4 regions of the Marinobacter sp. PE14 genome follow, and region 1 is predicted to be linked to each of the others. Evidence: predicted binding sites of a transcription regulator. Region 1 holds the regulator's gene; each other region holds the start of a gene.
The links. The regulator FliA, encoded in region 1, starts transcription of late flagellar genes. The targets are predictions, from matches to a motif close to CTAAAGTTTNNNNNNNNNNNGCCGNTAA.
Positions count from the first base shown of each region.

Region 2: a site for FliA is predicted at 1,882-1,909, ahead of ACWJ62_RS17090 (methyl-accepting chemotaxis protein). Genes of this name have one in related genera too.
Region 3: a site for FliA is predicted at 1,404-1,431, ahead of ACWJ62_RS06130 (methyl-accepting chemotaxis protein). Genes of this name have one in related genera too.
Region 4: a site for FliA is predicted at 1,531-1,558, ahead of ACWJ62_RS12690 (methyl-accepting chemotaxis protein). Genes of this name have one in related genera too.

Region 1 covers NZ_JBQXNY010000001.1:907,878-911,023, forward strand. The annotation lists gene flhF (flagellar biosynthesis protein FlhF) at 1-549, shown strand, start outside; gene ACWJ62_RS04345 (MinD/ParA family protein) at 618-1,430, shown strand; gene ACWJ62_RS04350 (RNA polymerase sigma factor FliA) at 1,462-2,205, shown strand; gene cheY (chemotaxis response regulator CheY) at 2,368-2,751, shown strand; gene ACWJ62_RS04360 (protein phosphatase CheZ) at 2,772-3,146, shown strand, end outside.
Region 2 covers NZ_JBQXNY010000005.1:222,691-225,836, reverse strand. The annotation lists gene ACWJ62_RS17090 (methyl-accepting chemotaxis protein) at 1-1,840, opposite strand, end outside; gene ACWJ62_RS17085 (GNAT family N-acetyltransferase) at 1,989-3,146, shown strand, end outside.
Region 3 covers NZ_JBQXNY010000002.1:48,839-51,984, forward strand. The annotation lists gene ACWJ62_RS06130 (methyl-accepting chemotaxis protein) at 1-1,169, opposite strand, end outside; gene ACWJ62_RS06135 (DcaP family trimeric outer membrane transporter) at 2,215-3,146, shown strand, end outside.
Region 4 covers NZ_JBQXNY010000003.1:426,482-429,627, forward strand. The annotation lists gene ACWJ62_RS12690 (methyl-accepting chemotaxis protein) at 1-1,460, opposite strand, end outside; gene ACWJ62_RS12695 (pseudouridine synthase) at 1,603-2,346, shown strand; gene ACWJ62_RS12700 (putative bifunctional diguanylate cyclase/phosphodiesterase) at 2,331-3,146, opposite strand, start outside.

The DNA of each region.
Region 1 (3,146 bases):
TCCGATTCCGTGGCCCTGGTTACCACCGACCGCTATCGGGTGGCGGCGCACGAGCAGTTATTTGTGTTCGGTCGCATTCTGAATGTGCCGGTTCGGGTCGTGGATGAGAGCCACAGTCTGGACGATATTCTGGACGAGCTGTCAGACCGTCATCTGGTGCTGATTGATACCGCCGGACTGACCAGTGCGGACAAAGGCTATCAGGAACAGCTGGCCGAACTGGCTCGCAGCCATCACAATATCAAGACCCATCTGGTTGTCTCGGCAACCAGTCAGCCTCGCATCATGAAATCCGTCTGGCATTGCTATAAGATGGCAAATCTTGCGGGCTGTGTGATGACCAAAATCGACGAGGCCCTGACGCTGGGCGAGTCTCTCGGGTTTGTGATGGAAACCGGTCTGCCGGTAGCCTATTACACAGACGGGCAGAAGATTCCTGAAGACCTGCACCACGCAGAAGCCGTTCCGCTGGTGCGGCTGGCCGTGGATCGGCTGAAAACACTCCAGCAACAGCAAGCGGTCGCAGAGGGCCTGAAAGAGCACGCCTGAGACCGGACAGATTGACAGCAGGCGTCGGAGAAACAGCCGGCGAAACGTGGCGAGAGACCAAAAACAGTATGAGCAGAGCACATCCGGTACAGGTGATAGCAGTTTCCGGCGGAAAGGGTGGTGTCGGCAAGAGTAACGTGTCGGTTAACCTCGGAATTGCCCTGGCGCAGAAAGGCCGGAGAGTGGTGCTGCTCGACGCCGACCTTGGGCTGGCCAATATCGATGTATTGTTGGGCATTACCGCCAACCGTAACCTCCAGGATGTTCTGGCAGGCGACTGTGATCTCAAGGACGTTCTGGTGAATGGTCCCGGCGGCATCAAGATTGTCCCAGCCTCTTCCGGTACCCAGAGAATGACCCAGCTTAGCCCCATGGAGCATGCCGGGTTGATTAACGCGTTTAGTGAGCTTGGGGACCAGATTGATGTTTTGATTGTGGATACCGCTGCCGGTATCTCCGAATCGGTTGTCAGTTTTCTCAGGGCATCCCAGGAGTTGTTGCTGGTGGTGTGTGACGAGCCCACGTCCATTACCGACTGTTACGCCCTGATCAAGCTCATGAACCGCGAGTACGGTACGAATCGGTTCCGCATTCTTGCCAATCAGGTCCGGAATGAGCAGGAAGGCCGGCATCTGTTTGAAAAACTGACCCGGGTCACCGAGCGCTTCCTCGATGTGGCACTACAATACGTTGGAATAGTCCCCTACGATGAGGCTGTGAAGAAAGCCGTTCAGCGACAGCGTGCGGTGCTGGATGCCTATCCCAGGGCGAAAGCTTCACTGGCCATCAAGGCGCTGGCGGACAAGGTAGATAGCTGGCCGTTGCCGTCCTCTCCCCGCGGGCATCTGGAATTTTTTGTGGAGCGGCTCGTCGAAGTCTGAATCGGATCCAGTCAAACAAAAAACCGGATACATGACATTGGCGAAAAACCTCGGAATCTATAACCAGTCAAGTGCGCAGAAGCCGGCTCAGCTCATTGAGCAGCACGCGCCGCTGGTCAAGAAAATTGCCCTTCACCTGTTGGCCCGCCTGCCGGCGTCCGTCCAGCTTGAAGACCTGATGCAGGCCGGCATGATCGGTCTGCTCGAGGCCGCCCAGCGTTACAGCTCCACCAAAGGTGCTACCTTCGAGACTTACGCCGGTATCCGGATTCGCGGTGCCATGGTGGACGAAATCCGCAAGGGTGACTGGGTGCCACGCTCTGTGCATCGCAACGCCCGTCGCATTTCCCAGGCCATCAAGGCCGTTGAAGATCGACTCGGCCGAGAAGCCCAGGACCAGGAAGTGGCCGAAGAGTTGGGTATGGGGCTGGCCGAATATCACTCCTACCTTTCCGATTCCAACAGCGGTCGACTTTTTAGCCTCGACGAGCTCAATGAATCCGGAGAGCTGCCGATAGAACAAACAGAGACGCAGGATAATCCCCTAGAGGGATTGTCCTCCGATGCCTTCCGGCGCAGCCTCGCTGAGGCGATTGAAGACCTGCCGGAGCGGGAAAAGCTGGTGTTGAGCCTTTACTACCAGGAAGAACTGAACCTCAAGGAGATTGGTGCGGTGCTTGGGGTCAGTGAGAGCCGGGTAAGCCAGATTCACAGCCAGGCAGCCCTGCGCCTTCGAGGCCGGCTCTCGGATTGGCGCCAGGAATCGGACAGCTGACAGCGTTCAGTCTGTGTCGGCAACGAGGTAGTCTGTAGTTTTTGGTAACCGATGCTTTACAACCGAAGCAAAGGTCTGACAATAAGCGGTTAAAACAGCGGCCTGCTAGACTTTGAACGCAAAGGTCAAACGAATTCCGGGTGTTACTAACTGGAGGTCCCATTGGACAAAAACATGAAAATCCTCATTGTGGACGACTTCTCCACAATGCGACGGATCATCAAGAACCTGCTGCGTGATCTGGGCTTCACCAACACCGATGAAGCTGACGACGGCAACACAGCGCTGCCAATGCTTAAAAGCGGCAAATACGATTTTCTGGTGACCGACTGGAACATGCCGGGCATGTCAGGCTTCGATCTTCTCAAGGCCGTTCGGGCGGACGAGAATCTGAAAACCCTGCCGGTATTGATGGTAACCGCTGAGGCCAAGCGCGACCAGATCGTTGCCGCTGCCCAGGCGGGCGTGAACGGTTATGTGGTCAAGCCGTTCACCGCTGCCGTGCTCAAGGAAAAGATTGAGAAAATCTTTGAAAGAATCCAGTAACCAGAGGTCGGATGGCTCTCATGAGCGATAGCAGAAAGAACCATCGGGGCCTTGAACCGGAGGTGACGGAAAAGCTCCAGCGGCAGGCAGCAGAACTGGCCGAGAGTGTTGATGCGGGTGATTATGCCAAAGCCATGACCCTGATCAATGAACTCAGCGAGGTCAGGGATCAGAGTCTGTATCGTGAGGTAGGGCGATTGACCCGGAGCCTGCACGAAGCAATCCGGAACTTCCAGATTGATCCCCGTAACGCCGAACAGCAGGAAGCACTGTCCATGATGACAGATGCCTCCGATCGTCTCGAATACGTTGTGCAGATGACGGGCGAGGCAGCCAACCGGACCATGGATCTGGTTGAGGAAACCATGCCGCTGGCCAATGCCCTCAGAGACGAG
Region 2 (3,146 bases), on a different contig from region 1:
GTTCAATCTGGCCGCTGTAAACATCGTTTTCGGTGGCCGCGGCGGCGGCTTCCTGGCCCTGGTCCGCAATCCGGGTAATCGACGAATTCAATTCCTCGGTAACCGACGTCTGTTCTTCGGAAGCGGTGGCAATCTGCGACGTCATCTGGCTGATGGACGTGATTGCCTCGGCAATCCGGTTGAGGGCCTCCATGGCGTCCTGCGCTTTTTCCATGCTGACATTGGATACCGCGGTTGAGGCATTCATGACATCGACCGCATCATTAGCACCCTTCTGCAGACGCTCAATCATGTTGTTGATTTCCTCGGTGCTCGACTGGGTGCGCTGGGCAAGGTTGCGTACCTCGTCTGCCACAACAGCGAAGCCTCGCCCTGCTTCACCGGCCCGAGCCGCTTCAATGGCGGCATTCAATGCGAGCAGGTTGGTTTGCTCTGCAATACCCTGAATAACTTCAAGAACCGTCGTGATGGACGTAACGTCCTTGCCAAGCGTGTTGATGACCTCCGCGGCAGCATTGATCTCCTTCGAGAGCTTCTGTACGGCGTCCCGGGAGGCAGCGACTGTCTCCAGCGAAGCCCTGCTGTCCGCATCCGCTGTGTTGGCGGCATCTGCGGTTTGCTGTGCGTTCTGGGCGATCTCGCCGGCAGCGGCCGACATCTCGTTGATCGCCGTCGCAACCATATCGATCTCGGCCTGCTGGCTTTCCACGCTCGAACGACTGGTGCTGGCGGTATCTCTAAGCGAGCTGACATTTTCCCCGAGTTCGGCGCTACCCTTCTGGACATCCCGGACGACCGTCTGGATATTCTCGACAAACTGGTTGAAGCTCCGGGCCAACTCACCGAACTCATCTCTTGCACTGTCGTCCAGACGCTGGGTCAGATCTGCATCACCACTGCCAATGTCCGCCATGGCCTTGTTCAAACGGCGAACCGGTGCCATCAGGACCTTGATGCCCAGGTGCAGGATTACGAGAGAAACGAATAGGCCAATCACTGCCATGATCAATCCAGTCATTCGGGCGCTCTGGACCGGTGCGTTGATCTTGTCCGCGTTTACAAAGGTGCCCAGATACCACTGGACGCCGCGCGCTTCACTGATTGAATGGAAACTGGCCTCCCAGTTGCCCTCATCATTACTGTATTCGTGGGCGTCCCCGCCAAGATCCGGCTTGCCGCCAATGAGCTCGCTGATGTTCTTTCCGACAAGGTTTTGCCTCGGGTGGAACAGTACGGTGCCGCGCTCATTGATCAGAGCGGCGTAACCGGTGTCCGCCAGGGTGACTGTGCTCAGGGTTTTTGCAATAGCGCCCAGGCCGATATCAGCACCGGCCACGCCCTCGTATTCACCGCGTTTTACGGGCGCAAGTGTGGAGATGATCATGTCGTTGGTACTGGCATCCTGGTACGGCTCGGTGAACGAGGCACTGCCGAGGCTCATGGCCTTCTTGTACCAGGGGCGCTGGCGGGGATCGTAATCCGCCGGCAGCGTGGCATTCGCCTCCGCCGACTTCATCAGCATGTAGCCGTCGGTGCGACCCACATAGACATCCCGGAACCCGCCGCCGGTGGTAATAGCCTGAAGAATAACCCGCGCCTCTTCGTCATTCTCGGCATTCTCCAGGGCTTTGGCGGTGGCTTCCGTCATCACCAGCCGAGTATTGAGCCACTCGGCGATGCTCGACGTGCTCTGCTGAACAGTGTCGTCGATCAGCGCGTTTACGTAGGTTTCTGTGGTGTTTTGCAGCCGTAAATCGCCAGAGAGCGTAAAAGCCCCCATGACCAACAGCAACAGAATACCGAAAGCAGTCAGGAGCTTTTGCCCGAATGTCAGCTGCACGGTCGAATCCTCAGCAATAAAATTGATATTCGTTAATGTGTGTTTCGGCCCACGGTGCGAAGTCTTTAGCGGGTTCTGTTAAACTTTTAATGAATTGACGCAAACGTTGAGATTGTACTCATTCCATAACGAACGGGAGCCGAACTGAATGGCCCATGAAGAACTGCACCTCAACCTCCGGAATCTGAAGCTTGATGATTACGACCAGCTTCAGAAGCTTATGGATCGCGTATACGACGACATCGGAGGCTCCTGGCCCAAGGACACCATCAAGGCATTGGTGGAACAGTTCCCCGATGGCCAGATCTGTATTGAGGAAAGCGGCCAGCTTATTGCGGTTGCGCTGACGGTCTGCGTGAAGTACGAGCGTTTCAGCAACCCGCATACCTACGACGATCTGATCCTCCGGAACGAGAAGATCTGGCACAACGCCAATGGCGACTCCCTCTATGGGCTGGATGTCTTTATCCACCCCGACTACCGGGGCTACCGCCTGGGTCGTCGACTCTACGAAGCGCGAAAAGAACTCTGCCGTTCCATGAACCTGCGAGCGATTCTGGCGGGCGGGCGCATACCGAGCTACTTCAAATACGCCGAGCAGTATTCCCCTGAAGAGTACATTCAGCGGGTCGATCGCAAGGAAATCTACGATCCGATTCTGAGCTTCCAGCTCTCGAACGATTTCCAGGTTACGCGGTTGATGCACAAATACCTGCCCGAGGACGAGAAATCCCAGGGCTACGCTACGTTGCTGGAGTGGCGGAACATTCTCTACACCCCGCCTTCCCCGGTTCTGAGCGTCAAGAAAACCCAGATACGGCTGGGCGCTGTGCAGTGGCAGATGCGTGAATTCACCTCTGTTGAAGAGGTGCTCGAGCAGGTTGAGTACTTCGTGGATGCTCTGTCTGACTACAAGAGTGACTTCGCTATCTTCCCGGAGTTCTTCAACGCGCCGCTGATGGGACTGACCGATCAGATGGACCAGACCCGGGCCATCCGTTTCCTCGCCGGTTTCACCCAGCAGTTTCGCGAAGAGATGTCCGAAATGGCGGTGAGCTACAACATCAACATTATCACCGGCTCCATGCCACTGATCGAAAACGATCGGGTGTATAACGTGTCCTATCTCTGCCACCGAGACGGTCGTGTTGATGAGCAACGCAAAATTCACATCACGCCCCACGAACGCCGCGACTGGGTTATCGAGGGCGGCAACCAGTTTGAGGTCTTTGAGACCGATGCCGGCCGGGTCGCCATCATGATCTGCTACGACATCGAATTCCCTGAACTGGGCCGTATGGCTGCC
Region 3 (3,146 bases), on a different contig from region 1:
TTTGCCATACCAGCCACGGTATAGCTAATCTCTTCAATTGATGCTGCTACTGTGGTGGTTTCGCTCTCGACTTGCTCGCTCTGCTGAACCTGCATCTTCATTGTGTCGTTCAGCTTAGACGACATATGGAGCAATTGACCGCTACTCCCCTTTACACTGTTCAGTACGCTGCCAAGTGCCGCCGTTAGATGGTTAACGGCAGAACCCAGTCGATCGAACTCATCCTGTGCTCCGTCACGAACGGGCATCTTCAAAGATAGATCTCCGGCAGCGATCTGTTCCAAGGAATCCAACGTTGCACTTAGGGAGTGTGTCGAGCGACGCCAAGTGATCAACAGGAGCAACATGCAAACACCGGTTACCAAGGCTCCAGTGATAAGTATTGTCATCCTGGCGGCAGCGCTAGTTTCGTCGGCGCCTTTTCGGGCATCGGCCAGCCCTCCCAATACCCTTTCCAGGCTTCTCTCCACTTGGGCGGTCAGTGTCTTCAACGTTCTATCGTTTTGTTTTTCGAGCAACTGGTGTTGCGAGATCATGCTCGCTAGTTGCTGAGCTTCTTCATCAAGCGGGCCCACATACTGCTCAAACTCTTCCAAGAAGTCCCTGATTTCCAGATTGCTACGCATATTCGTCATGGCTTCATCATAGAGACTCACGCTTTCCTTCGAGCGCTTTTCAATAAGTTGGTAGACCGCATCAGATAATGTGCGGAGATCCTCTCGCATGAAAGAAAAAGAGTTATTTACAAGCTCATCCAAAGCTTGTGTAACCGCAGCGCGCTGCCCTTCATCATTGCTACTTCCGATTCGGGCTAAGAGGTTCATTCGCTGTACGTACCCTTCAACCCATTCAGAAATAGTAACCTCCAGATCTCCGGCCTCCTCCATCCCTTGAATCCTGAGAACCTCCAGTTCTTCAACCTTCTTCTCATGAAGCCGCTTTAGCCTCTTTAGCCAGTCGTCACCCTCGATAGTGGATGAAACTGCCATATCGGCTTTGATATTGCTTAAACCGATTACCCAGCCTCCAAGAACGTCAACCCTCTCAGCGGCATCCGTCTGACTATTTAAGGCGGATATAGACATATACACGAGAAATGAAAAACCGAAGGTGGTGAGCAAAACAACCAGAAGGAGATTCTGTTTAAAGCCTAGTTTTGGGAGGACCATAAGCTGTTTCTCATTTTTATTCTACAATCAACTAACTATATCGAAGAAAATAGCTGTGCTGTTTGCCTTTTGATGGACAGTAAATAAATATATAAATTTTGATTTAAGAACGCTCCAGGAGCTATCTCTTAGATGATTTTCATCATCCAAGAACCTGATTTGAGCTCATCTTAAATGGTCAAACCTATTCTTCTATTTTCTGCAACGTATGACACCCTCCATGAGCCTTTGCGTATAACGGCCTGGAGAACGCCTAAATTAAAAATTTAACGATAGAAACATTCCTCGACAGCGTTCATCGCACCATAAAAGAAAGCCTCTTAAACAAACCTCATGTTACAGAAAAAAATGTCGACCGAAGCTTAAGAGTCGGCATACCAGCTATACAAAAACGATATGATGAGCCTCCACTATGTCATTCGAGACCTTTCAGTCACTTAGAATCTTGTCAAAGAAATGTCCATGGCCTCATATCTGAGGGTAGTTGTCGCCTGGTAGTTTAAGAGGCCAAGAGCTCTCTATACGACCTCCCCGGAAAGCATCTAATTTACTGTTTTTAATGGCCTTTAAAAAGCCGAAAGGTAAGAATACCGAAAGCTTTTTGGGTGCATCACCCCTAGCAAGCGAGACGCTTTTTTTGATTCAACACATTCATTCCAGCAGAGGGGAGTAACGAGAATTATTCTCGAATTAGAGTCAAGATCACTGCAACGAAAGAAATGGAACCCAGTAATACTGACAAGTACATGTGAGCTTATTTATGTAAGACCTGCTCAGTTGAAGCCAAAGCCCCCTTTTAATGATACCTAGCATTTTTGAGAACTACTTATCCGTTCCCTATCTCAGAAAATCTGTCAGATCAAACTGTCTGAGCGAAACAACCTATAACAAACCTGCATATCAGCTATGTACGTATATGCAATTGTTACCCATTTATTCTGTTGATAGCTTGAATAAGTCGCTTGCCACCAGATTAGGCAAAGCGTGCTGAAGTCTTGGACATGCAATACAAAAAGTATTTCAACAATAATGCGGGAGACAATTTATGGCTAACAAAAAGCAATCAAGAGCAATCCAACTTATAACTACAGCAATTGCAGTCGGCCTAGCCAGTCAGGCAAACGCAATCAACCTCCAGGCTGGCGATGTTGACGCCCGCATATATGGTTACGCTAACCTGACCATGACATATGACCTTGACGATAATCTTGCCGGCCTTGCTCAAGAAGGCTCTTTCACTCGGATTAGTAGCTCAGGTTCCAACGGTCACTTTGGCGCGTCCGCCAACCAGAGCCGCATCGGTATCCTAGTCAACAACCCTGAAGGGGTGAAGGCAAATGTTGAGGGCGATTTCTATGCTGGAACCCTCCGCCTGCGACACGCATATGGTTCATACAACGGCATACTAGCTGGTCAAACATGGTCTAACTTCACCAGCTTCGCTGGCGCGACTCCTGTCATCGATTTCAATGGCGTAGCCGGTAATGCCGGACTGTGGCATCGCGAGCCGCAGATTCGCTACACTACTGGAAACCTTTCCCTGTCGGTGGAGAATCCCCGTAGCCGCCTGGCAAACTCGGAGATTCGTAATAGCTCGCCGGCCCTCACCGCTCGATTCGAATCCAAAACGGATAGTGGCGCTTTCGCCGTAGCGGCCCTGACCAAGCAGAATACTTATGACACCGGTGCCAATGACGATTCCACTCTGGCATTTGCTGCATTCGCTACCGGAAAAATTTTCCTTAGCGATGCTTTCAGCGTTCAGGGTGCCCTGAACTATTCCAACGGTGCCAACCGTTACTTGTACCAGTCCAATGCAGACGATGCATATGTCGCGAACGGCAGCATCGAAAACATCAATGCCTACGGCGGGAACATCGGCGCCAGTCTCAACCTGGGGGGAGGTAGTAGCATCAACCTTGTTGCCGGCATGGTAAAAAATGATTGGGACGATGCTCTTGCTGATGGCGTAGCAAC
Region 4 (3,146 bases), on a different contig from region 1:
GCCGCTGTAGCAACCTGGGTTGTTGCGTCGTTGATGCTGCCCATGCGCCGGTTGATTTCGGCCAGGGTGGCGCGCACCTCTTCCACCGCTTCACTGCTCTCCTGAGCTACAACGCCTGAGGCCTGCATAAACTCGGTGGCGTCCCGCGAAGCCCCGCTGATGGCGCCGATGATCTGGTCGATTTCCACGGTGGCTTCCTGGGTCTTGGCTGCCAGATTCCGGACTTCATCGGCAACCACCGCGAATCCCCGGCCCGCGTCGCCCGCCCGGGCCGCCTCGATGGCGGCGTTCAGAGCCAGCAGGTTGGTCTGATCTGCAATTTCCCGGATAACCTGCATGACATCGCCGACTTTTTTGCCATCGCTGGCGAGCTGGTTAACGGTTTCGGCCGAGTTTCGGATCTGGTCGGTCAGCCGCCGCATGCTGTCTACCGCCTTGTTGATCTGCGAATCCGCTGTAGCCGTCTCGTCGGATGTCTGACTCACTTCAGTGGCTACCAAGGCAGCGTGACTGGCTACGTCTTCCGCAGTGGCGGACATTTCGTTCATGGCTGTGGCTATCTGCTCGATGCGCTGGTGGGCGAGGTCGGATTGGCTGACAACACTGTCGGCGTTCTGACGGATCAACTCGCCGGTTTCGTTGAGCTGTCTGGCGTTTTCACTCAACTGGGTGCCCGTATCGCTAAGGAAGCGGTGCAGACTTCGGGCGGCATCGGCGAGTTGTCCCAGCTCGTCGGCACGTTGCATCGTGACCGGATCGGACAGGTCCCCGTCCCCAAGACGGGAGATCTGTAGCGTAAGTTTCTGGGCAGGACGAACCACACCTGACAACAGAATCATGATCAGGGCGATGGTTCCGAGAACGATAGCTGCGATTAGAAGCCCGGCCACCATCCAGCTGCGCTCAGTGACAACCGTGTTGAGGGTTCCGGCCCTGGCAAGGCTGTCTTCTCGAACCGCGGTTGCCGCATCTACGATCAGTCTGGCGGGTTCACGGTCTATCCCCTGAACTGCCGCATCGCCTGCATTCGGATCAAATCCGGCGCGGGTGAAGGCCTCAAATCCATCTCGGTAGGCGCGCCCCATTGTCCGGTGTGCCTGTTTGAAATCAGACATCAGGGCCTTTGCCTGGGGCTCCTGAATGCGGGGAATGAGTTCCTCGAGTTGGCTCTGGATCGACGTTTCACGCTCCTGGAACCGGGTCCAGTATTTTTCGAGCTGTTCCGGGTCCGATCCGCGGATCAGGACGTTCTTCCATTCCTGAACCTGGGTCTTGAAGTCAGACAGCACGTCCTGGGCTTCCAGAGCATTGACCATTCTGGAACTGACGAGACTGTTGAAGTCATCTTTGACTTTGAGGGAGAAATTCAGGTAAATCACTGCCACCGCAGCGACGATCAGGTTGGCCGTAAGGACAACCAGGAGAACCCGATTGAGAATGCTCTTGGAATACCAGCTCATTGATACTACCCGGTTAGGTTGGAAGGTCCAGATCGCTTGTCGAGGCTTTTTTTAATAGTTACTCAACATTATGTCGGCACGGAAACAAAAAGCATTAGGCTTTAGATCGGTACGTTTGTGAACTTTTTATGACAGGATCCTGATGGGCAATCCACTAAGTATTCTTTATCGAGACGATTACCTTCTGATCGTCCACAAACCGGCCGGGCTGCTGGTGCATCGGAGTCCCATCGACAAACATGAGACCGAGTTTGCCCTGCAATATGCCCGGGCGCTTAATGGTGGTCAGCATGTGTACCCGGTGCACCGCCTGGACCGTCCGACCTCCGGCATCCTGATGTTTGCCAGGGACAGCGATACGGCCCGTTCGCTCGGCCTGGCGATGATGGCCGGTGAGGTGGCGAAGACCTATCTGGCGATGGTGCGTGGCTGGCCGCCGGAACACGGGGAGATTGATTACCCCCTGAGAGAGGAGCCGGAGGATCGGCGGCTGAAAGGGGAGGAGCAGCCGGTGCGGGACGCTCTCACCTGCTACCGCACGCTGGCGACGACCGAGATACCGGTAGAGATTGAAAAATACCCGAGCAGTCGCTACGCCGTTGTTGAGCTGGAGCCGAAAACCGGTCGAAAGCACCAATTGCGCAGGCACATGAAACACATCAACCACCCGATTATTGGCGACGCCAATCACGGCAGGGGCCGCCACAATCGCTATTTTGCGGAGCGTTTCGGCCAGGGGCGGTTGATGCTGGCGGCAACCCGGATGGCATTCCGACACCCGGTTTCAGGTAAACCAATGACCATTAGCGCCGCGCCGGAGGCGAGTTTTCTGGAGGTATTATCGCTATTCCCGGGATTTGACGTGCAGGATCATTTGAAAAAATAGCGGTTAATAAACTCTGAGTAAGGAAGCGGTTTGCTGTAACGGTAGCCCTGAAGGTAGTCGCAGCCTTTCTCGAACAGCCAGGTTTCATGGGCTTCTCTTTCTACGCCTTCCGCAACCACAGAAAGGCCGAGCCCCCGGGCCAGGCCAATGATCGACAGGGTGATTGCGCAATCGTTTTCGTCATCCGGGAGGTTGTTGATGAACGAGCGGTCGATCTTGATGCGGGAGAAGGGCAGGCTTTTGAGCCGGGACAGCGATGAGTACCCGGTGCCGAAATCATCGATAGCAAGCTCGGCACCAGCTTCTACCAGCTGCTCCAGAACACGGCCGATCACATTGAAATCGCCCTGTATCGAGTCCTCTGTCACTTCAAACTGCAGTGCACTGACCGGCATTCCCTGGTTCCGGCAGATCTCCTTGACCAGCTCAGGTAACTCGGGGACCAACACCTGTTCGGCTGAGAGGTTAACGGAGACCGTAGGCATCGGGATGTCCCGGTCTTGTGCGTCGCGCCAGTGCGCGCAGACGTTTTTCAGCACACAGGCGCCCAGCTCATACATCAGCCCGGCGCTGCGCGCCACGTCCAGAAATTCAATCGGTGATAGCCAGCCACGCTGCGGATGCTGCCAGCGAACCAGGGCCTCGGCGCTTTCCAGCTGTGTTCCCGTGCGGTCCATGATTGGCTGGTAGAAGACATCCAGGCCGCTGGTTCTGAGTGTTTCCCGCAGCTCGCTTTCGAGCGCAAACCGGGAGCGGGCTGTCATCTGGATTTCCGAATCGAACAGGGTAGAACGGTCCCC